One region of the Nocardioides eburneus genome, then DNA from elsewhere that is predicted to be linked to it. Evidence: predicted binding sites of a transcription regulator. Region 1 holds the regulator's gene; each other region holds the start of a gene.
The links. Region 1 encodes LexA, which represses DNA repair genes until DNA is damaged. Its sites were predicted from a motif close to TCGAACANNTGTTCGA; they were not measured.

Region 1 (5,308 bases):
CCCTCGCCCTTGGCGGGCTGAGTGTCTGCGCCGCTCACCGTCTCGGTCATTGACTTCCCCTTGTCCTGTCCTGGATCGGTTGCCGACTTGAATTGAGGCTTGAAACTAAGGCCCGCTGAAACGTGCCTGCCGCTGGGAAAGAGGTTGGTGAGCCCGGGCAGGCTCGCTTCCCCACGGCCTGCCCGGGCAGTCTGTGATCAGCCGCTGACGGCTGACTCGGTCACGCCCGCGCGCAACGCGCGCTCCGTGCGCAGCATGGCGATCTCGGCGACGAAGTCGTCGGCCGACTCGAACGCGCGGTAGACGCTCGCGAAGCGAAGGTAGGCCACCTCGTCGAGCTCGCGCAGAGGGGCAAGGATAGCCATCCCCACCTCGTGGCTGGGCACCTCGGCATAGCCCGCACTCCGGAGCGTGTCCTCGACGGCCTGCCCCAGACACGCGAGCTGGTCCTCGGTCACCGGGCGGCCCTTGCAGGCCTTCCGCGCGCCGGAGACGGCCTTCTCGCGGCTGAACGGCTCGGTCGCACCCGAGCGCTTCAGCACCGTCAACTGCATGAGCTCGACGGTGGAGAACCGCTTGTCGCACCCCTGGCAGACACGCCGGCGACGGATGGACCCGCCGTCCTCCGCAACGCGGGAGTCGAGGACCTTCGTGTCGTTGTGCCGGCAGTACGGACAGTGCATCTCGATCCCCCTCCTTGACGTCACGGCGCCGGAAATGCCATTCCCGACTGTGGATGGAACGGCATGAGCTGTGGACAACCAGCAGTTGCCTGTGCGCAACCCCGCATCCCTTGTGGAACTAGATGTGGAGAACTACACCGGTGTAACTACTAGATGTAGTGGCTACCGTACGCCGGGCCCGGCGCGGTTCGCAAGAGGGCGTCGACCTCCTCGGCGTGTCGCGCAGGCCGGCCCGGCGTGTCGCGCTCGCGAACGTCGTTCGATGCCCTCTTCGCCCGCTCTGGCCAAGACCGACGACCGTCCGTTCGGCACGACTGTGGACGACGCCGCGGCGCGCCATCGTCCGGAGAACGGCCGCGCTCCGCAGCCGACTCGTGCCGCTTGCACACTCCGCCCCGGGGATCAGCGAGAATGTCGCCGTGGCATCGAGGGGCAGGTCCGCAGGCAAGCGCGCAGGGGCACGACGGGGACCCCGCCAGAGGCATGGGCTCGACCGTCGCGTCCTGCTCCTTGCGGGCGCCATCACCATCGCGATCATCGCGTGGGGCTATCTGGTCTACGCCGCCATCGACTTCGGTGGCGACGCCCGCGACGGCGAGGGCCGCGCCTGGGCCTTCCTCGCCCTCGCCGCCGTCGGCGCCGTCGCCTGCCTCTTCGCCGGTCTCATGCTGCTCGCTCGCCTGGGTCGAGCACTCGGGCTGACCTCCGGCCCAGCGCCCGCATCGCTCCCGCCCGAGACACGGCCATCCGACCCTACGGCGGCCATGCAACCCCAGCCCGCACCCGATGACGACCCCGGGACGCCCGCGCCGACGACTGCACGCCGGCACCGCGCCGACTGACACTCCCCGACGAACGAGGGGTGGGACCGCGCCTCCCGGCGGAGCCCCACCCCTCGTCTTCCCCGTGCCGCCGCCAGCCGGGGTCGAATCGGCTGGCGGCGGTCTACGTCCCGGCGAGCGCCAGCGCCCACCGGGTCAGTTCGGGATCCGGAGGGTCTGGCCGGCGATGAGCATCCCGGAGTCAAGGCCGTTGAGGTCCTTGATCGTCTGCTCCATCGAGCGGATGTCGCCGCCGTCAGCGGCATCGGAGGCGAGGTCCCACAGCGTGTCACCGGTGCCGACCACGACCGTGCGGGTCGAGACGCCCACACCCTTCTCCTGCGAGGCGCCCGAAATGCTCGCCCCGACGAAGCCGACCGCCATCACGGCCAGGAGCGTCACCACGAACACGACCACACGCCCGCGACGGGTGAGCCGCACCGTGGAGCGGCGCGGGGCGGCGTACGGAACGTGGGCGAGGCTGAGGGTGCTCATCGGAAGCTCCTGGGGAAGTCGGGTCCGCTGGGGCGGTTCGACGCGATGTCTACCGGCGGCCACCGACAGTTCTCATCGACCGCTGCTGCGCGGCGACCGCGGGGCCGTTCGACCAGACATTCGATCGAACACATGAGCGAGACTAGATCACCTGTTCGAACAGAAGCAAGGCCTTGCCGAAAAAGCGTTCGAACGGTGGAGGTCGACACGCTTCGAACAGATGTTTGAACTCGCCCGGCCGGCGGTCTACCGTTGAGGCATGACGAAGCCCAAGTCGACCCGAGAGTCGCCGAACGGCGTGCGCGAGCTCCCCGACGGTCCGCCGGACGCCACGGGTCTCACCCCCCGCCAGCAGCGGATCCTGGCCCATCTGCGCGACTGCATCGAGAAGCGTGGATATCCGCCGAGCATGCGGGAGATCGGCTCGGCGGTCGGGCTGACCAGCACCAGCAGCGTCGCCCACCAACTGAAGGTCCTCGAGCAGAAGGGGTTCATCAAGCGCGATCCCCACCGTCCCCGGGCGCTCGAGGTCTTCCTGCCGGAGGTGCTCGCGGCGCGCAAGGCGATCTCCGCGGCCGAGGAGACCCCGTTCGACGAGACGGGCGTCGGAGACTCCCGTCCCGACGCGGCCTACGTCCCGATCGTCGGACGCATCGCGGCCGGCGGGCCGATCCTCGCCGAGCAGCAGGTCGAGGACGTCTTCCCCCTGCCCAAGCAGCTCGTGGGCGACGGGACGCTCTACCTCCTCCACGTCTCGGGCGACTCCATGGTCGACGCGGCGATCTGCGACGGCGACTACGTCGTCGTCCGGCAGCAGCCGACCGCTGAGAACGGCGAGATCGTCGCCGCGATGATCGACGGCGAGGCGACGGTGAAGACCTTCCAGCGCAAGGGCGGCCAGGTCTGGCTGCTCCCCCACAACCCGGCCTACGAGCCGATCGACGGGACCCATGCCACGATCCTCGGCAAGGTCACGGCGGTGCTGCGGAGCCTCTGACGCCCGGTGGCCGGGCTTGTCGCGCCGGTCCCGACGTCCACGTCGGGGCCGGCGCGCGCCCGATCTGAGGCTCCGTACCCCACGAGGGGTATTCCCCGAGTCGGCCGCTGCTCCTCATTGGCTAGGGTGATCCGGATCGACGGAACTTGCGGGGGCAGCGTGCACGACGAGGGCATCACGAGCGGCGACATCGCCGGTCGGTCCGTCGCCGACACCGGGTCGGCGGTGCCAGGCATCACGGTTCAGCCGTCGGTGGAGCACGGCGTCCTGCCGCGCACCCTGTGGCAGCGCCTCGCCGGCGTGCGCGCGGGCATCCGCGAGCTCATCTTCGTCACCGTGCTCTACATCGCCTACACGTCCTCGCGACTGCTCGCGAGCAACAACATGGCGGAGGCCAAGAGTCGGGCCCGGCAAATCCTCAGCATCGAGCGCGCCGTCGACCTCGACTGGGAGCACGGACTCAACCAGTTCTTCGTCCACCACGACCTGATCGGGCTGCTGGGCTGCTACTGGTACTCCACCGCCCACTACATCCTGACCCTCGTCGTGCTCGTCTGGCTCTACGCCCGTGGCCGGCACCGCTATCTGCCGGCACGGCGCGCGCTGGTCGTCGGCACCGTCCTGGCGCTCGCGCTCTACCTCATGCTCCCGACGGCGCCTCCGCGCTTCTTCCCCCACCTCTACGACGACGTGCTCCTGCTCCACTCCGACCAGGGCTGGTGGGGGGCCGACGCGTCGGCGCCGAAGGGGATGGGTCATCTCACCAACGAGCTGGCGGCGTTCCCCTCGCTGCACTGCGGCTGGTCGCTCTGGGTCGCGATCGTCGTCTGGCGCAACGTCCGGAGCTGGGTCGTCCGCCTGCTCGCCGGTCTCTCCGCCGCGGCGACCGCGATCGTCGTGGTCGGCACCGGCAACCACTGGACGCTCGACGTGATCGTGGGATGGATGGTGGTCATCGCGGGTGTCGTGAGTGTCTCGGCGTTCAGCCAGCGGCCTATAGTGCTGGAGGCCGCATCTGCGGACGAGGACCACTCGAAGGGCCGCCGAGTCGGCGAACCGTCGCGGTAGGCGTCCGGATCCGGCCCGACCTGTCGTCGACTGTTTGGTACTCGATGCCTTCCTCTCGCTTCCCCGCCCTGTCCGCCCTCGCCCGCACCACCCTCCTCGCCGTGATCGTCTCGGCCGGCGTGGCCGTCACCGTGCCGGCGTACGCCGGACCCGCGGGCGCCCCGGGCTCAGGGAGCTCGAGCTCGCCCTCCGTGATCGCGGGGCTGACGCTCACCGAGCGGACCACCACCCTCGCCGCGCGCCGGGCGCTCGACCAGGCGGCCGACGTCCTCGCGCCGAAGTCCGCACGCCGGGCGAAGCAGACGCTCGTGCACGGGCGCGACGCGACGATGGCGCTGGCGAACCTCTACGTCCACCGCGACCAGATGTCGGCGAGCGACCAGTCGACGGCGTCGCGCATGCTCGCGCGCCCCACGCCGGGGAAGCGGCTCTGTAGCACCAAGGTGCCGATCTGCATCCACTGGCTGACCAGCGGTGACGACAAGTCCTCCTGGGCCTGGGTCAAGCAGGTCCGCAGCGTGATGGAGAACGTCTACGCGCGCTACCACAAGGCGGGCTACCGCCGGCCGGTCGGCGACGGCGCCGTCGGCGGCAAGAAGAACTACGTCGACATCTACCTGCGCGACGTCTTCGACCAGGGCTACTACGGCTACTGCGCCCCGGACGGGAAGCCGGCGAACGCACCGCAGGGCTCGACGACCGCCAAGGCCTACTGCGTGCTCGACAACGACTACGCCCACCGGCAGTACCCGGAGAACACCCCGCTCCAGAACCTCCAGGTGACCGCTGCCCACGAGTTCTTCCACGCGATCCAGTTCGGGTACGACGCCGGTGAGGACCTCTGGCTCATGGAGGGCACCGCCGTCTGGGCCGAGGACGAGATCTACAGCGCGGTCAACGACAACCTGCAGTACCTCCCCTACGGCCAACTCCGGCGTCCGCGCACCCCGCTCGACAAGCAGACCACATACGGCGTCTACGGCAACTGGATCTTCTTCCGCTACCTCTCTGAGCGGATGCCCCGGAAGGTCGGCGGGATGCCGCTGATCCTGCGCCAGATCTGGCAGCACGCGGACAGCACCAAGGGCAAGAAGAAGAACGACTACTCCATCCAGGCCGTCGCCGACGCGGTCGCCGACCGCGGCAAGCTCTTCCGCACCCTTTATCTCCAGTTCGCCGAGGCCAACCACCACCCCTGGCGGGCCTACCGCGAGGGCCGGGCCAACAAGTACCCGATCGCGCCG
Region 2 (5,308 bases), on a different contig from region 1:
CGGAGAGGGCGCGCTCCATCTGCTCGAGCAGTCGCAGCTCCTCTTCCGAGAGTGGCACCGTGCCTCCCAAGTCCGTCGGTCCCCCAAGTCTAGGCAGCCGCGACGGGCGGCGGTAGGGACCGTGACGAAATTCCCTCACCGCAGCAGACTGGCCGGACCGACGACACCCTTGCCGAAGCGCTCCACCGCCCGGTCGACCGCCAGGTCGGCGTCCCGCCAGCCGCGCCGGCGCTCGCCGAGCATCCCCTGTCGAGGAGTGCGCTCGCGCGGAAGGAGTCCCTCCACCCGGACGCCGACGAGGCGGAGCCTGCTGTCGTCGCCCACGCTGAGCGCGTCGTAGAGGCCGACGGCCGTCGCGTGGACCTCCTGGGTCACGTCGGTGGGCTGGGTCAGCGTGCGGGACCGGGTGATCGTGCGGAAGTCGGCGAAGCGGACCGTCAGCGTCACCGTCCGGCCGACGCAGCCGGCGGCGCGCACCCGCCGCCCCACCCTGGCACTGAGCCGGAGCAGCTCGCTCACGATCGCAGCTCGATCACGCCCCGCGTGGAGGTCACGCCCGAAGGTCTCCTGCGCACCTATCGACCGGTCGGTCTCGAGCGGGCGCCGCGGCGCTGAGCGTCCGTCGCCATCGGTGCCGTGGGCGAGCCGGTGGAGCCTGGCGGCCGAGCCGGGCCCGAGGGCCTGGACGAGCACGGGCAGTGGCGTCGTCGCCAGATCGCCGACGGTCGAGAAGCCGAGCCGGTGCAGGCGGGCGCGGGCCTTGGGCCCGACGCCGTAGAGCTCACCGACGTCGAGCGGGTGGAGGAACGTCGTGAGCTCCTCCGGCGGCACGACCACGACGCCGTCGGGCTTGGCGTGGCGGCTGGCGACCTTCGCCACCCCTCTGCTCATGGCGACCCCGACCGAGCAGGTGATCCTCTGCTCGGCCAGCACCTCGGCGCGGATCCGCTCGGCGATCGTCACCGGGCTGCCGAGCAGCCGGACGGCGCTGCGAACGTCGAGGAAGGCCTCGTCGACGCTCACCATCTCGACCGACGGCGTGAACCGACCGAAGATCTCGCGCACCGCCGCGGAGACCTGCGACACCAGGTCGTGGTCGAGCGGCACCGAGACCAGCGGGGGGCAGAGTCGACGCGCCTGCACACCCGACATCGCGGACCGGACGCCGAAGGCCCGCGCGGCGTAGTTGGCACACGTGACCACACCGCGCGGTCCACCACCGACGGCGGCGGGCACGTCCCGCAGCTCGGGCCGGTCGCGGATCGCCACAGACACGAAGAACGCGTCCATGTCGACGTGGAGGATGGGTGTCTTCGGAGCGCTAGCCGCCGACACGACGAGCCTCCGGGCCGGGGATCAGTTCATCGTCGCGCGGTGAAGTGAAGCTGAGCCGCGAGCGCGCGGTAGTCCGGCCGCTGGGCGACGGCCTGCTCCAACTCGACGAGCGCGCTGGCCGCCCCGGGCTCGAGGTCGAGCAGCGACCCGGGGACGAGATCGGCGAAGACCCGGACGGCGTGGACCGCCGTGATGGAGAACTCAGCGGTGGCCAGCGCCGCGGCCGCCTCGTCGTAGGTGAACCGGCGTCCGGAACGCCCCACGGACGTGGTCTCGTCCAAGAGCGCGATGGCCTGCCCGAAGTGGCCGGCCATCGCGCGGGCGAGCACGGCGGCGGTGCGCTGCGCGACGAGCAGGCTGAGATGGCCGCCCGGGCGCAGCACCGCGCGGATGGCCTCGAGCGCGGCGGCCGGGTCGGGCACGATCTCAAGGACGCCGTGACACAGCACGAGGTCGGCGCTGTCAGGCTCGACCACCTCGAGCAGGTCGGCCGCGCTCCCCTGCTGGGCCGCCACGTCGGCACCCATCTCGCGGGCGCGTCGGGCCAGCGCCGCCAGCGCATCGGGACTCGGGTCGACGACGGAGACCCGATGGCCCAGCCGGGCGAGGCGGACAGCGGAGCCGCCGGTGCCACCGCCGATGTCGAGCACGTCGAGCGGCGCTCCGGCGTCGAGCAGCGGGTCGAGGGCGTCCCAGACCACGGCGGTGCGGGCGCTGGCCCGCCTCTCCGACGGGCGTTCGCTCGCAGACATGTGACCCACCCTAGGACCTCGACCGGGCGGGCCGTGCGCTCAGCCCACACGACGGATCGGCTCGCCCTCGACCGAAGGATGCGGGACCAGTCCGAGCGCGTGCTCGACCACGCCGAGGAACCGGTCGGCGTCACGGACGAGGTCGTCGGCATCGCGCGCGCTGACGGCACGGGTCGAGCCGGCCTCGGCAGCCGCTCGCTTCGCCGCGCCCGCGGCGAAGAACCGGGCCCACTCGGCGAGCTCGGGTGCGACGTCGGCGAGCAGCACCCACGCGTTGCGCTGCACCCGTCGGCGCCCGGGCGCGGCGGGCCGGGCGCGAGCGGCGATCAGCGCCGCCGCCGCGCGGAGGGCGGCCACGTGGGCGCAGGCATACCTCGCCGGCACGTCGGGGGCGGCGATCGCCTCGGCGAGCGACTCGCCGGCGCGCAGGAGGTAGGAATGAGTCGTCGCGGGCAGTGCGTGCAGACTCTCGACGTACGGCGGCATGGGGCATCCTTCCCTCGTTCGAACAGATGTTCGACCCGAGGGACAACATAGCGCCCCTCGCCGACAGTTCTCAACGGTCGAGGACCGGCCGGCCTGCGAACCCCGTGGCTCAGACCCGGGCGCGCTCCCGCAGCCGTGCGAGCTCGTCGTCGCCCCGCGGATGGAGATATCCCGTGGTGGCCGGCATCCACATCGCGACGATGGCCGCGACGCCGATGGCGATCGCGACCAGGGTGAGGACGACGAAGAGCGCCGGCGGCCCGGTCAGGATGCCTCCGACACTGGCCACGGCGGTCGCGAGCATCACGAGCGTCGTCACGATGCGCGCCCACTCGAAGCCGTTGCGCAAGAAGACGGCGAGCACACCCAGAAGACCCGCGACGACGCCCCACAGGGTGAGCGCCGGCGCGACGAAGTGCGGCGGCTTGATGTCGAACTCCCCCGGGTGCTTGAGCGCCTCGAGCCCCTGCGTCTGCAGGATCCTGCGCGCGCTCGGGTTGCCTTCGGCCCAGGCCCGCAGCAGGTCGTCGTGACGGATCGCGACGAGCAGCACGACGAACCCGGAGAAGAGCACCAGGATCCCGATCAGTCGCAGGGCCCAGGTCAGGGTCGCGGGCCGCGGGTCGACCTCGTCGGCCAGCGGTACGCCGGCGAGCGGCTCCGTCCTGCGCTCCGTCATGCGCCCTCCTGTGGCTCCCCTCGCCGGGGTTCGTTCTCGTCTGCGGATCCGGCAGGGCCGCCGCTAGGGTCGGCCCATGACCGATGAGCACCCCACGATCGCCGTGTTCCGTGCCGCGCACGCGGAGCGCGGGGGCACCGGTCGGATCGTCATTCTGCCCGACGCCGTCCACACCGCCGCACTCGCCGCCGAGGCGCTGGGCTGCGAGGTCGGCGCCATCGCCAACAGTCTCCTCTTCGACGCAAGCGGCGCGCCCGTCCTCATCCTCACCTCGGGGGCTCACCGCGTCGACACGGCCACGGCGGCCGCGACCATCGGCGTCGAGCGGCTCCGCCGGGCGAGTCCCGAGTTCGTGCGCACCCACACCGGCCAAGTGATCGGCGGGGTCTCGCCGATCGGGCATCCGGCCCCGGTGGCGACCTACGTCGACTCCTGGTTCCGCCGCCACCCGGTCGTCTGGGCGGCGGCCGGCCATCCCGCGGCGGTCTTCTCCACGACGTACGACGAGCTCCTCGCACTCACCGGCGGGACGGCGATCGACGTCGAGTGACCTCCGGCGGGAGGGGCTGACCGGCGCTCGGTAGGGTGCCGCGCGTGGCGCGCGTGGTGGTGATCGGTGGCGGGTACGGCGGCCTCGCGACCTCGGTCCGGCTCGCGAAGCTGGGCCACTCGGTCACGCTCGTCGAGTCGGCCGACGCGCCGGGAGGGGCGCTGCGCCCCGTCGAGCTCGACGGCTTCTCCTGGGACGGCTCCGCCCACGCGACGCTGCTGCCTGCGGTCCTGCGCGACCTGTTCCGCAAGTCCGGGCGGCCCGCCGAGCGTGAGCTCGAGCTCGAGCCGCTCGACGTGATCCGCGAGCACCGCTTCGAGGACGGCACGCGCGTGCGCCTGCCCGGCGGCTCACGCGCGGCACAGCTCGCCGCGTTCGACGAGCTCGGACCCGGCCTGGGGCAGCACTGGGTCGACCACGTCGCGGCGTACGCCGACGACTGGGAGGTGCTGCGCAAGCACTACCTCGAGAACCCGTGGAACCCTGCGGCGCTCCCCCGGGAAGCGGCCGCCCGACTCGACTCGCGCGAGATGCTCGCGCGGCGGCTGCGGCGCACCCTCAAGGACGAGCGACTGCGGCTCGTCGCCGGTCACCCGTTCGTCGCCGGCGGCCACCACCTGCGCGACGTCCCCGCCTGGTCGGGCCTGACCGCCTACCTCGAGCAGCGCTTCGGCGCCTGGCGGGTCGTCGGCGGCACCGGCGAGATCGCCGCCGCTCTCACGAAGCGGCTCGCCACGCGACGCGTCGAGACATTGACCTCCACCTCCGCGGTCGACCTCGTGCTGCGCGACGGACGGGCCGCCGCCGTCGCCACCACCGCGGGGGAGATCGACCTCGGGCCCGACGGCGCGGTCGTCTGCGCGATCGACCCCCGCCGCCTGCCGGCGCTCCACGACCACGTCCGGCGGACGCTTCCCGCCCTGCCGCCGCCGATGTTCCACCTCGGCCTCGCCGGCCCCCTCCCCGACCACCTCACCGACCTGCCCGCCGAGCTGGTCCTCCACGGCGACCCGACACTCGTCGTACGCACCCGGGGACGGGCGCCGACGGCGGACGGCGCGGCGTGGACGGTCCACTCCTACGGCACGCTGCTCGAGGACATCCTGCTGGCGCTGGCCCGCCACCGGATCGACGTCCGCGACCACGTTGTCACGCGCGTGGACCTCGGTGCCGCGGAGCTGGTCGGCCGCTGGGGCGGCTCGCCGCTCGGCGTCTTGTGGGCGGGGCGGCGCACCGTCCGACAGCGCCTCGGGCCGCACACCCCGATCGAGAATGTGTACGCCGCCGGCGCGCACGCCACCCCGGGGGCGGGGCTGCCCTACGTCGGGCTCTCCGCCGCGCTCGTCGCGCAGGTCATCGGCCCCGCCTGACCCGCCGACGCCCCGTCAGAGGGCGCAGGTGGCCCTCAGACCGTGACGTTGAGCTGCGCGAAGATCTCCAGCGTCGCCTTGGAGCGGTTGAGGGTGTAGAAGTGCAGCCCCGGGGCGCCGGCGGCGAGCAGGTCCT
Region 3 (5,308 bases), on a different contig from region 1:
GACCACCTCCTTGAGCAGGAAGCGGTCCATCTGGGCGTGGGGGAGGACGTAGGTGCCCTCCTCCTCGATCGGGTTCTGGGTGGCGAGCACCATGAACGGCCGGGGGAGCGGGTGGACGACACCCGCGATCGAGGTCTGCCGCTCCTGCATCGCCTCGAGCGTCGCCGACTGCGTCTTCGCGCTGGAGCGGTTGATCTCGTCGAGGAGGACGAAGTTGGCGTGCACGGGACCGAGTTGAGTCTCGAACTCGTGGTTGCGCGGGTCGTAGACCTGGGTGCCGATGATGTCGCTCGGCAGCAGGTCGGGGGTGCACTGGATCCGGCTGAAGCGGGCGGCGACGGTCTGGGACAACGTCGAGGCGGCCAGCGTCTTCGCCAGTCCCGGCACGCTCTCGAGCAGGACGTGCCCCTCGGAGAGGAGCGCGACCAGCAGTGCGCTGCGCAGCCGCTCCTGACCGACGACCCGCTCGCTGAAGGCGGTGGTGATCCGGCCCAGGGTCTCGGCGGCCCGCGCGAGCTCGGTCTGGGACGGCGGCGGTGCGGCGGTGGCGGCGGTCGCAGTCATTCGGGGCCTCTCAGAGGTGATCGCAGGACACCGTCGATCTTCCCCCTTCGAGCCAACGGAAACGTCAGGCGACCAGAATGGTCTCCTGGCTCGCGTCCGGCTGCGGCCGCTGGCCGTTGACCTCGGGCGTGAGCTGCGGCTCCAGTCGAGTCACCGAGACGGCGCCGACCAGCAGACAGCCGGCGGTCAGCAGCGCGACGTACACCCATCCGAGATGGGCGCCCACCAGCGCCCCGGCGATCGGCGGCGCGATGATCGCCGGGAGCTGGAAGCAGGCCGCGTTGAGCGCGTTGAACCGTCCGCGCAGGTGGTCGTCGGCCAGCTCGTTGACGATCGCCGGAACGGTGGGCTGCAGCAGCGTCTCGCCGAGCCCGAAAACGGTGGCGCAGGCGACGACGAGCAGCGTCGCGGCGATCGTGCCGGGCACCATCCCGGAGAGGCCGAGCAGGAGCCACGAGACGGCCCAGACCAGGCCCATGACGGCGACGACACGCGTACGACGACGCCCCTCGATCCGCTGCATGACGACGAGCTGGAGCAGCACGATGATCGCCGTGTTGCCGGCGAACGCGAACCCGAGCGCGCGGGTCGACACCTGGCTGATCGAGGTCGCGAAGGCGGTCATGCCCGCGTTGAGCTGGGAGTAGCCGACGAACGACGACACGAAGGTCAGGAGCAGTAGGGTCGGGACGGCCGGCTTGGTCAGCACCTCGCGGTAGCCGGCCTTCGGCACGTCCCGGGAGCGCTCCGGTCGCCCGGCGACGTGACGCAGCGGCCCGAGCAGCAGCACGAGACCGGGCAGGTAGCTCGCCGCGTCGCCGAGGTAGACGAGCTGGAACGTCCAGGCGTGGTGCACGTCGACGAGGACCCCGCCCACCAGGCCACCGAGGCCGATGCCGAGGTTGAGGAGCGTGAAGTTCACGCCGAAGTAGCGCTGCCGCATCCCGGGCGGGATGACCGAGGCGATCAGCGTCTGTGCGGCCGGGAAGCTGGTCCCGAAGGCGAGGCCGTTGAGCACGAGCGCGATCGCCGCGACCGGCACGGTGGTCGCGAACGCGAGCACGACGTCGCTGGCGAGCATCGTCGTCAGCGTGGCCGCGAGCATCCGGCGCGCGCCGATCCGGTCGATGAGCGCGCCACCGGGACCGACGACGAGGAAACCGACCAGCGGAGGGAGGCCGAGCAGCAGACCGGCCGTGGAGAGCGAGAACGCCCGGACGTCGTGGAGATAGACCACCGCGAACGGGAGCACCAGGCCGCTGCCGAGGAACTCGAGGACCACGATCGAGAGGAGCATGCGCCCCTCGCGGGGGAGGTCGCTCCAGAAGGAGAGCAGGGAGGGGCGAGCGGGCGCGGGCGGCGTGGACATCGTCCGCAATTCTTCCGGCGATCGGCGTCGCTGGCGAATCAATAAATCGCTCAGAAGACGTTGAGGGGGCGGAACTGCACCGAGATCCGCGGCCCCGCGCCAGCGACCTTGGGCACGGCGTGCTCCCAGGTCCGCTGACAGCTCCCGCCCATCACGAGCAGGTCGCCGTGGCCCATCTCGATCGAGAGCGAGTGCCTGCCGTCGCCCGGCGCCCCGCTGCGCGGCCGGAGCACGAGCCGACGCGGGTCGCCGACCGAGACGATCGCGACCATCGTGTCGCTCATCCGGCCGCGGCCGATCCGGTCGCCGTGCCAGGCGACCGAGTCGCGGCCGTCGCGGTAGTAGCAGCAGCCCGCGCTGACGAACGGCTCACCCAACTCGTCGGCGTAGTGGGCGCTCAGCGCCTCGCGTGCCGTGGCGAGCGTGGGATGCGGCAACGCCTCGCCGGGGAAGTAGGTGTGCACTAGGCGGGGGACGTCGACCATGCGGTCGTACATCTGGCGTCGCTCGGCCCGCCACGGCACGTCGCGCACCAGCGCGTCGAAGACGTCGTCGGGGTCGGGCAGCCACGCGCGGCGGACGTCGACCCAGGCGCCGCGGGTCAGCGGCGTACGCGTGAATCCGTCGTCGCCGAGCGGCTCCTCGGCGGCCGGTGCGAAGAGCGTGGCCTGGAAGTCCATGCCGTCACTGTAACCCCTTGGATCGAATAGGTGTTCGAAGTTCTCCATTCGCCGGACGCGGGCGGGATTTCGGACCTACTGTGTGCGCCATGGAGCAGGCGGTAGCGGCTCAGGGGCGATCACTGAAGCACGTGCAGGTCAGAGAGTACGTTCGCGCGCTCGTCGCGGGTGACTCCCCGGGCACCCCGGCGCCGTCGGAGCGCGAGCTCGTCACCCGCTTCGGCGTCGCGCGCATGACCGTGCGCCAGGCGATGGACGCGCTCGTGGTCGAGGGACTCCTGGAGCGCATCCCCGGGCGCGGCACCTTCGTCGCGCGCCCGCGCCGTTCGCCCAGCACCGTCGTCGGCCTCACCGAGGAGATGGCCCGCCGCGGCGTCACCGTCGAGTCACAGACGCTGCTCGCCCGCCGCGAGCACGCAGGGCCGGGCGTCGCTCGAGCCCTCGGGCTCCATGAGGGCGACAGCGTCGTCCACTGGCGACGGCTACGCCGCGCCGAGACCGAGCCGTTCTGCGTCGAGGACGTCTACCTCGAGGAGGGGCTCCTGCCCGGGCTCCTCGACGGCCTGCTGCCCAGCAGCCTCTATGCCCAGCTGGCCCACCAGGGTCTGCGCCCGACCTGGGTCGAGGACGCGGTCACCGCCGACGTCGCCGCGGGTGAGGAGGCCGGCATGCTCGGGCTCAGCCACGGTGCTCCCGTCCTGCGCCGTCAGCGGCGCGCGCTCGCCTGCGACCGCGTCGTCGAGGTCTCCCGGTCGGTCTTCCGCGCCGACCGCTACACGCTCCGGCTCCAGCTCGGCCGGGCCGGCTGAGCGCACGGCGGCAGGCTCAGAGCGCGCCCAGGGGAGCGACCACCACGCCGCTGTCCTCGCAGACCCACACCGGGTCGGGACCGCCGAGGTCCGGCGAGATGCTCAGCGAGTGGAGCGGCGCGTCCGAGGGACACGTCGTGCAGATCGGCCACCGCTGCGGGCCGCCGTTCAACGCACCGTCGAAGAGCGCGTCCTGCACGTCCTGGGCGACCAGGCCGGCGACGTACACCAGACCCTCGGGCCACTGCTCGGCCCACCAGCCACGCTCCGACATCGCCTCCTCGAGGATCGACACGGTGCCCGGGGTGGCGAGGGCGCGGGACTCGAGGTCGCGCAGCACCTTCGCGCGCGCGTCGAACAGAGCAGTGGTGTCCATCGCCTCCATGGTGGCGTACCCGTCCAACCGGGTGCGGTATTGATGGAGGGTGACCGTCCTCATCGACCCGCCCAACGCCGCCGGCCACGGACGGCTGTGGTCCCACCTCGCGAGCGACGCGTCGTACGACGAGCTGCACGCCTTCGCGCGGAGCGTCGGCATCCCTGAGCGGCGGTTCGACCGGGACCACTACGACATTCCCGCTGAGGCGTACGACGCCATGGTGGCCGCCGGGGCCACGCCGGTGCCGAGCCGGGAGCTGGTCGCACGGCTCGTCGCCGGTGGCCTGCGCCGGCGCAAGAGCGAGCTCAGGCGGCGCTGACGGCCGGCTCGTCGCCGGTGGGCTCGGTCGGCTCGGTCGTCGCGGTCAGCCGACCGCCTGGGCGGCCAGCGCCGGCTCCAGCGCGGTCAGCTCTCGCTCGAGGTTGGCCCGCGCCTGGGTCTCCCAGCGCTCGCGCGCGTAGGAGGTGTGGAAGAGGCTCTCCTTGGCGAGCAGCCCGCGCAGGACCTGGGCGCGCCCGGCGGTGAACTGGTCGTTCGGCAGATGGGCGTACTCGACTCGGACCGCGGCGGCGTACTCGTCGTACCGCTCCCGGTCCGCGGCCAGGATCGCCAGGTCGGCGTCGGAGAGCACGCAGCCCTCCGTGTCGGTGTCGGCCGGGTCGTGGAACTCGGTCAGCCGGACGAGCCGGGCGACCTCCTGGACCAGCGTGGGGGAGGCGTACGCCGGCAGCGCGTCCTCCGCCCAGGCCGCCGAGCGCTCCTCCGCGTCACGCTCGCCGTCGTAGACCGCGTCGTGGAACCACGCGGCGAGCTCGACGGCCGCCCGGTCGAAGGTCACCCCGGCGTGGGCGAGCTCGTCGATCCGGGCGAGCACCTCCGCGAGATGGCGCGTGTCGTGGTAGTGCCTGCTGGGGTCGGCGTACGCCGCCAGCAGGTCGTCCTTCAGAGCCGCTGCCTCAGGCAGCGGCCAATCTTGAGGCAGCTCCATGCCGCGCAACGATAGCCCCGCAGATCCCGGCCGACGACCCTTGCTCCGAACTCGGGACGATCTCAGGCCGTGTAGGAGCGCAGCCACATGGTGTGCGGCGACGCGCCCAGCTTCTCGAGGGTCTCCGGCGCCACCGGCGTGGTGACGTCGGTGACGACGTAGCCGCGTTCACCGTGGGTGGCGAGGTACTGCCCCGACACGTTGACGCCCTCGCTCGCCAGGAGGTTGTTGACCTCCGCGAGCACGCCGGGCACGTTGACGTGGAGGAAGCCGATCCGGGCGCCCTCGCTCAGCGGCGGCGGCTGCACGGCGGGGAGGTTGACCGACAGTGCGGTCGAGCCCTCGAGGACGAAGTTCTTCAGCTTCGTGGAGACGAAGTAGCCGATCTCCTCCTGCGCCTCCTGCGTCGAGCCGCCGACGTGGGGGGTCAGGATGACGTTGTCGAGGCCGCGCAGCGGGGACTCGAACGACTCACCCTGGGCCTTCGGCTCGATCGGGAAGACGTCGAGCGCGGCGCCG
Region 4 (5,308 bases), on a different contig from region 1:
CGAGTTCGTCGCGCCCGGGATGGTCGCGGCGTCGGCGATGAACGGCGCGCTGCTCGATGCGACCTTCAACTTCTTCTTCAAGCTGAAGTACAACAAGCTCTTCGACCAGATGCTGGCCACGCCGCTGACGACCCTCGACGTCGCGCGCGGCGAGCTCGCGTGGTCGCTGCTGCGCGGTGGCATCTACTCCGCCGCGTTCGTGGTGATCATGCTGTGCCTGGGCCTGGTCGACTCCTGGTGGACGCTCCTCGTCGTTCCGGCCGCGCTGCTGATCGGGCTCGCCTTCGGCGCCGCCGGCATGGCGCTCACGACCTGGATGCGGTCGTGGCAGGACTTCGAGTACGTCACCTTGACGACCCTGCCGATGTTCCTGTTCTCGGCGACGTTCTTCCCGATCACGGCGTTCCCCACCTGGCTGCGCTGGATCGTGGAGTGCACCCCGCTCTACCGCGGTGTCGTGCTCTGTCGCGAGCTCACCACCGGAGCGTTGTCGTGGGGCGCCGCGGTCTCGGTCGTCTACCTGGTGGCGATGGGGCTCGTCGGCCTGGCCGTCGTACGCCGCCGGCTCGACCTTCTGCTCCTGCCCTGAGCCGCGGGTGGCGCTGGTTCGACGGGTGCCGGGCCGCATCCCGCTGGGCCGACCGCTGCCGCCCTGGAAGGATGGGAGCATGACGTCGCCCGCCGCCATCGAGCCCGACACCAAGGACTGGACCTGGGTGCTCGACCGTCCCTGTCCCGCGTGTGGCTACGTCGCCGGCGCCGTGACCGCTGACCGCCTGGCTCCGACGATCCGCGACAACGCCACGGCCTGGGCCGGCTTCCTCGCGGCGCCGATGGTGCGCGACCGGCCCGCGCCCACGACCTGGTCGATCCTGGAGTATGCCTGTCACGTCCGCGACGTCCACCGGCGCTTCGCCGAGCGGGTGCGGCTGATGCTGACGGAGGACGGGCCGGTCTTCGCCAACTGGGACCAGGACGCCACCGCGGTCGAGGACCGTTATGGCGAGCAGGATCCCGCCACGGTCACCGAGGAGCTGCTCGACGCCGCCGACGCCGCCGCGGCGCGCTACGAGTCGGTGCCCCCCGACGCCTGGGCCCGCCCCGGCCTGCGTGACAACGGCAGCGCGTTCACCATCGAGAGCCTCGGCCGCTACCACCTGCACGACGTCGTCCACCACCTCCACGACGTGCGCTCGGCCGCCAAGGACGCGACCATCGCCGCCTACGAGGCGTCCGCCGGCGTCTACGGCCGCGACGAGATCGACGAGTCGCTGCGCTCGGTGCTCGACCGCTTCCTTGCGATGCTCCAGCCCGCCGCTCACGTCCTGGAGATCGGCAGCGGCCACGGCCGGGACGCCCGGGCGCTGGAGGCGGGCGGCGCGCGCGTGCGGCGCACCGACGTCACCCCGGGTTTCGTCGAGCGGCTCCGGCAGGACGGGTACGCCGCCGTCGTACTCGATCCGTTGGGCGACGACCTGCGCGACCCGGCCGCGCCGGACATGCCGTACGACGCCGTGTGGGCGAGCGCCTGTCTGGTCCACGTCGCGCGGGCGGACCTGCCGGTCGTCCTGAGGCGTCTCGCGGCGGTGACGCGAACGGGCGGCGCGCTCCACGTCTCGCTCAAGGAGGGCGACGATGAGGAATGGTCGGTCCACGGCACGGTGGCGGCGCCGAGGCTCTTCGTCTACTGGCGCGAGGGGCCGCTGCGGGCGGCGCTGGCGGATGCCGGCTGGGACGTCGTGGAGATCGGACACAGTGACGGACTGCGCGGGGACGTGTGGCTCGACGTGCTAGCAAGGAGGCGATGAGGCGCCGATGAGACATACCGAGTTCTGGTCCCGGATGGAGCACGCGCTCGGTCCTGGCTACTACCGGGCGTGGGCCGACCAGTTCGTCATGGCTGACCTCGGGGGACGCACCGCGCAGCAGGCGCTCGACGCCGGTGTTCCGCCCAAGGAGGTCTGGGCAGCGGTGTGGCGGGCGCTCGGTCTCCCGGCCCGCGACCGCTGAGACCCGTCTGATCCGCGACACGCCCGGCGCGAGCTTCCCGTCGAACATCTGTTCGGCCTAGGCTGGGACCTGCTGGGCGGAGCGAATCGCAGCGTCGTTCACAGACCCTGGGGAGTCTTCTCCAGAACTGTCGGTGGTCCCGTCTAGCGTCCAGCACACGATGACGAGATCACGAGGACAAGCGATGCAGAAGCAGGGCAAGAAGGCCCCGCAGGGAAGGAACATCATGGCTGGTGGAGACCGCGAGAAGGCGCTCGACGCCGCGCTCGCCAACATCGAGCGACAGTTCGGCAAGGGCTCGGTCATGCGACTGGGCGACGACTCCCGTGCCCCCCTCGAGGTGATCCCGACCGGGTCGATCGCCCTCGACGTGGCGCTGGGTCTGGGTGGGCTTCCGCGCGGCCGCGTCGTGGAGATCTACGGTCCCGAGTCCTCGGGCAAGACGACCGTCGCGCTCCACGCCGTCGCCAGCGCGCAGCGCGCCGGTGGCATCGTGGCGTTCGTCGACGCCGAGCACGCGCTCGACCCTGAATATGCCAAGGCGCTCGGCGTCGACACCGACGCGCTGCTCGTCTCCCAGCCCGACTCGGGTGAGCAGGCTCTCGAGATCGCCGACATGCTGATCCGCTCGGGCGCGCTCGACCTGATCGTCATCGACTCGGTCGCCGCGCTCGTGCCGCGTGCCGAGATCGAGGGCGAGATGGGCGACAGCCACGTCGGTCTGCAGGCGCGCCTGATGAGCCAGGCCCTGCGGAAGATGACCGGCGCACTCAACAACTCCAAGACGACCGCGATCTTCATCAACCAGCTGCGCGAGAAGATCGGCGTGATGTTCGGCTCGCCCGAGACCACGACCGGTGGCCGTGCGCTGAAGTTCTACGCCTCGGTCCGCCTCGACGTGCGCCGCATCGAGACGCTCAAGGACGGCCAGGACATGGTCGGCAACCGCACCCGCGTCAAGGTCGTCAAGAACAAGGTGGCCCCGCCGTTCAAGCAGGCGGAGTTCGACATCATGTACGGCAAGGGCATCAGCCGCGAGGGCGGTCTCATCGACGTGGGCGTCGAGGCGGGGCTCGTCCGCAAGGCCGGCGCTTGGTACACCTACGAGGGCGACCAGCTCGGGCAGGGCAAGGAGAATGCCCGCAACTTCCTGCGGGACAACCCCGACCTCGCCAACGAGCTGGAGAAGAAGATCCTCGAGAAGCTCGGCGTCGGCCCGACCGTGGACCAGCCGGCCGAGGGTCCGGCGGACCCCGTCGGGATCGATGACTTCTGACCGACGTCGCCAGGCCCAGGCAGATCCCTGGGCCGACGACCGGCCGGCGCCCGACTGGCTGGGTGATGTCTCGGCCGGCGTCGACGCATGGAGCAAGCGCGCCGACCCTGGCCGAGACACGCCGGAGGTGCCGGTCGCGGAGGATCCCGAGCCCGACCACGACGCCGTGGCGCGCAAGATCCTTCTCGACCAGCTGACGGGCCAGGCGCGGAGCCGGAAGGAACTCGCCGACAAGCTCGCCACGCGCAACGTCCCCGACGACATCGCGACCCGGCTGCTCGATCGGTTCGAGGAGGTCGGTCTCGTCGACGACGAGGCGTTCGCGCGCAGCTGGATCGCGAGTCGCCAGCCCGGCAAGGGCCTCGCCCGACGTGCCCTCGCCCAGGAGCTGCGCCGCAAGGGCGTGGACGACGAGATCGCCCGCGAAGCCCTCGACGAGATCGACCCCGAGGACGAGCGGGCGGCGGGCCGCGCGCTCGTGCGCAAGAAGCTGCGCTCGATGAGCCGGATCGACGAGCAGGCGAAGATCCGCCGGCTCGTCGGGATGCTCGCCCGGAAGGGCTACGCGCCCGGCCTCGCCTTCGCGATCGTGCGCGAGGAGCTCGCCGAGGTTCCGGACGAGCTCGGCATGCCAGACTCTGACTTGTGACGTCGGAGGAGACCCAGCCGCGCGAGATCCTGACCTATGAGCTGTTCGGCCTCGCTGTGTGGGAGATCGCGCAGCAGGTCGTGGACAGCGGCTACGAACCCGACGTGATCCTCTCGATCGCCCGCGGCGGCCTCGGCCTCGGGATGGGGCTGGGCTATGCGCTCGACGTGAAGAACCTGTCCGCGGTCAACGTCGAGTTCTATACCGGCGTCGACGAGCGCCTGGAGGTCCCGATCATGCTGCCCCCGACGCCTGCCGCCGTCGACCTCACCGGGCTGAAGGTGCTCATCGCCGACGACGTCGCCGACACCGGCAAGACGCTCGAGATCGTGCACGCGTTCTGCGAGGGACACGTCGCGGAGTCACGGACGGCCGTCGTCTACGAGAAGCCGCGATCGGTGATCCGACCCGACTACGTGTGGAAGCGGACGGACCTGTGGATCGACTTTCCGTGGTCGTCCCAGCCGCCGCTCGTCGACCGCCATGGCGGTCTCGCGCACTGACGAGGACGGGTGGGGCAGTCGTCGTGCCGACCGCGGTCGCCGTACGTCACGGAGCTCACCGAGCGCTCGGGCTCACCGAGGACGGTGAGAGCTGGGCGCAGGCTGCCGCCAGGATGGGCGGTGGCCGGCCGGCGTACGCCGTCGACCTCACCGGTGAGGTCAAGGAGTTCACCGGTGACGCGTGGCCGGTCGTGGCGCTACGGCCGATGACGCCGGGCGACCTGCCGTCGCTCGTGCGATGGCTCTCCCAGGAGCACGTTCGCCGTTGGTTCGGCGTCGACGGTCCGCCGACGCCCGAGCGGGTCGCCGACCGGTACGCCGCGGACATCGCGGGGGAGACGGCGACGACGATGTGGGTCGTCGAGACCAACGGCCGGTCGGTCGGGTTCTGTCAGGACTACCGCGTGGGCGACTATCCGGACTACGCCCTGCTCACGCCGGACCCGGAGGCGATCGGCGTCGACTACGCGATCGGCGAGCCCGCGTTCGTCGGGCGCGGTCTCGGCACTCGGATGCTCTGGACCTGGCTCCTCGGAGTCGAGGCGCGCTATCCCGGTGCGCGCACGTGCTTCGCGGCTCCCGATCATCGCAACGCGGCCTCGCTGCGTGTGCTGGACAAGGTCGGGTTCGCGCGCGGGACGTGGTTCGACGAGCCGCAGCCGGACGGGACGGTGTCGACGGTCGTCGGATGCACCCTGGACCTGAAGCGGGTCGTGGGCGCGGGGGCGTGATCGATAGGGTCGCGCCATGAGCCTTCGCGACGAGCTGCGGGTGCCACCCGGCCCGGTGGACCTCACGGCGTACGCCCCAGGAGGCACGCCGGGGGTCAAGGGCGACAAGGAGAAGGGTGAGGAGCGGCTCGCAGCCTTG

Region 2: the regulator LexA is predicted to act here: its motif matches at 2,592-2,607, upstream of AB3X52_RS07550 (SAV_6107 family HEPN domain-containing protein).
Region 3: the regulator LexA is predicted to act here: its motif matches at 2,636-2,651, upstream of AB3X52_RS03100 (alpha-ketoglutarate-dependent dioxygenase AlkB).
Region 4: the regulator LexA is predicted to act here: its motif matches at 2,051-2,066, upstream of recA (recombinase RecA).

What each region holds. Positions count from the first base shown of each region.
Region 1 is NZ_JBFPJR010000042.1:14,012-19,319, reverse strand. It holds gene AB3X52_RS17470 (vitamin B12-dependent ribonucleotide reductase) at 1-50, opposite strand, end outside; gene nrdR (transcriptional regulator NrdR) at 198-683, opposite strand; gene AB3X52_RS17460 (hypothetical protein) at 1,103-1,525, shown strand; gene AB3X52_RS17455 (LysM peptidoglycan-binding domain-containing protein) at 1,661-1,999, opposite strand; gene lexA (transcriptional repressor LexA) at 2,259-2,996, shown strand; gene AB3X52_RS17445 (phosphatase PAP2 family protein) at 3,156-4,064, shown strand; gene AB3X52_RS17440 (MXAN_6640 family putative metalloprotease) at 4,109-5,308, shown strand, end outside.
Region 2 is NZ_JBFPJR010000010.1:47,861-53,168, reverse strand. It holds gene AB3X52_RS07565 (SCO2097 family morphological protein) at 1-58, opposite strand, end outside; gene dinB (DNA polymerase IV) at 136-1,335, opposite strand; gene AB3X52_RS07555 (class I SAM-dependent methyltransferase) at 1,362-2,087, opposite strand; gene AB3X52_RS07550 (SAV_6107 family HEPN domain-containing protein) at 2,127-2,573, opposite strand; gene AB3X52_RS07545 (hypothetical protein) at 2,683-3,252, opposite strand; gene AB3X52_RS07540 (YbaK/EbsC family protein) at 3,329-3,802, shown strand; gene AB3X52_RS07535 (phytoene desaturase family protein) at 3,847-5,172, shown strand; gene metF (methylenetetrahydrofolate reductase [NAD(P)H]) at 5,208-5,308, opposite strand, start outside.
Region 3 is NZ_JBFPJR010000004.1:35,442-40,749, forward strand. It holds gene AB3X52_RS03090 (AAA family ATPase) at 1-564, opposite strand, end outside; gene AB3X52_RS03095 (MFS transporter) at 629-1,933, opposite strand; gene AB3X52_RS03100 (alpha-ketoglutarate-dependent dioxygenase AlkB) at 1,984-2,613, opposite strand; gene AB3X52_RS03105 (GntR family transcriptional regulator) at 2,745-3,422, shown strand; gene AB3X52_RS03110 (DUF8819 family protein) at 3,439-3,861, opposite strand; gene AB3X52_RS03115 (DUF4031 domain-containing protein) at 3,848-4,120, shown strand; gene AB3X52_RS03120 (HD domain-containing protein) at 4,166-4,789, opposite strand; gene serA (phosphoglycerate dehydrogenase) at 4,852-5,308, opposite strand, start outside.
Region 4 is NZ_JBFPJR010000035.1:14,042-19,349, reverse strand. It holds gene AB3X52_RS16340 (ABC transporter permease) at 1-589, shown strand, start outside; gene AB3X52_RS16335 (class I SAM-dependent methyltransferase) at 669-1,808, shown strand; gene AB3X52_RS16330 (DUF3046 domain-containing protein) at 1,816-2,010, shown strand; gene recA (recombinase RecA) at 2,237-3,286, shown strand; gene AB3X52_RS16320 (regulatory protein RecX) at 3,276-3,935, shown strand; gene AB3X52_RS16315 (phosphoribosyltransferase) at 3,932-4,438, shown strand; gene AB3X52_RS16310 (GNAT family N-acetyltransferase) at 4,462-5,169, shown strand; gene AB3X52_RS16305 (PPK2 family polyphosphate kinase) at 5,186-5,308, shown strand, end outside.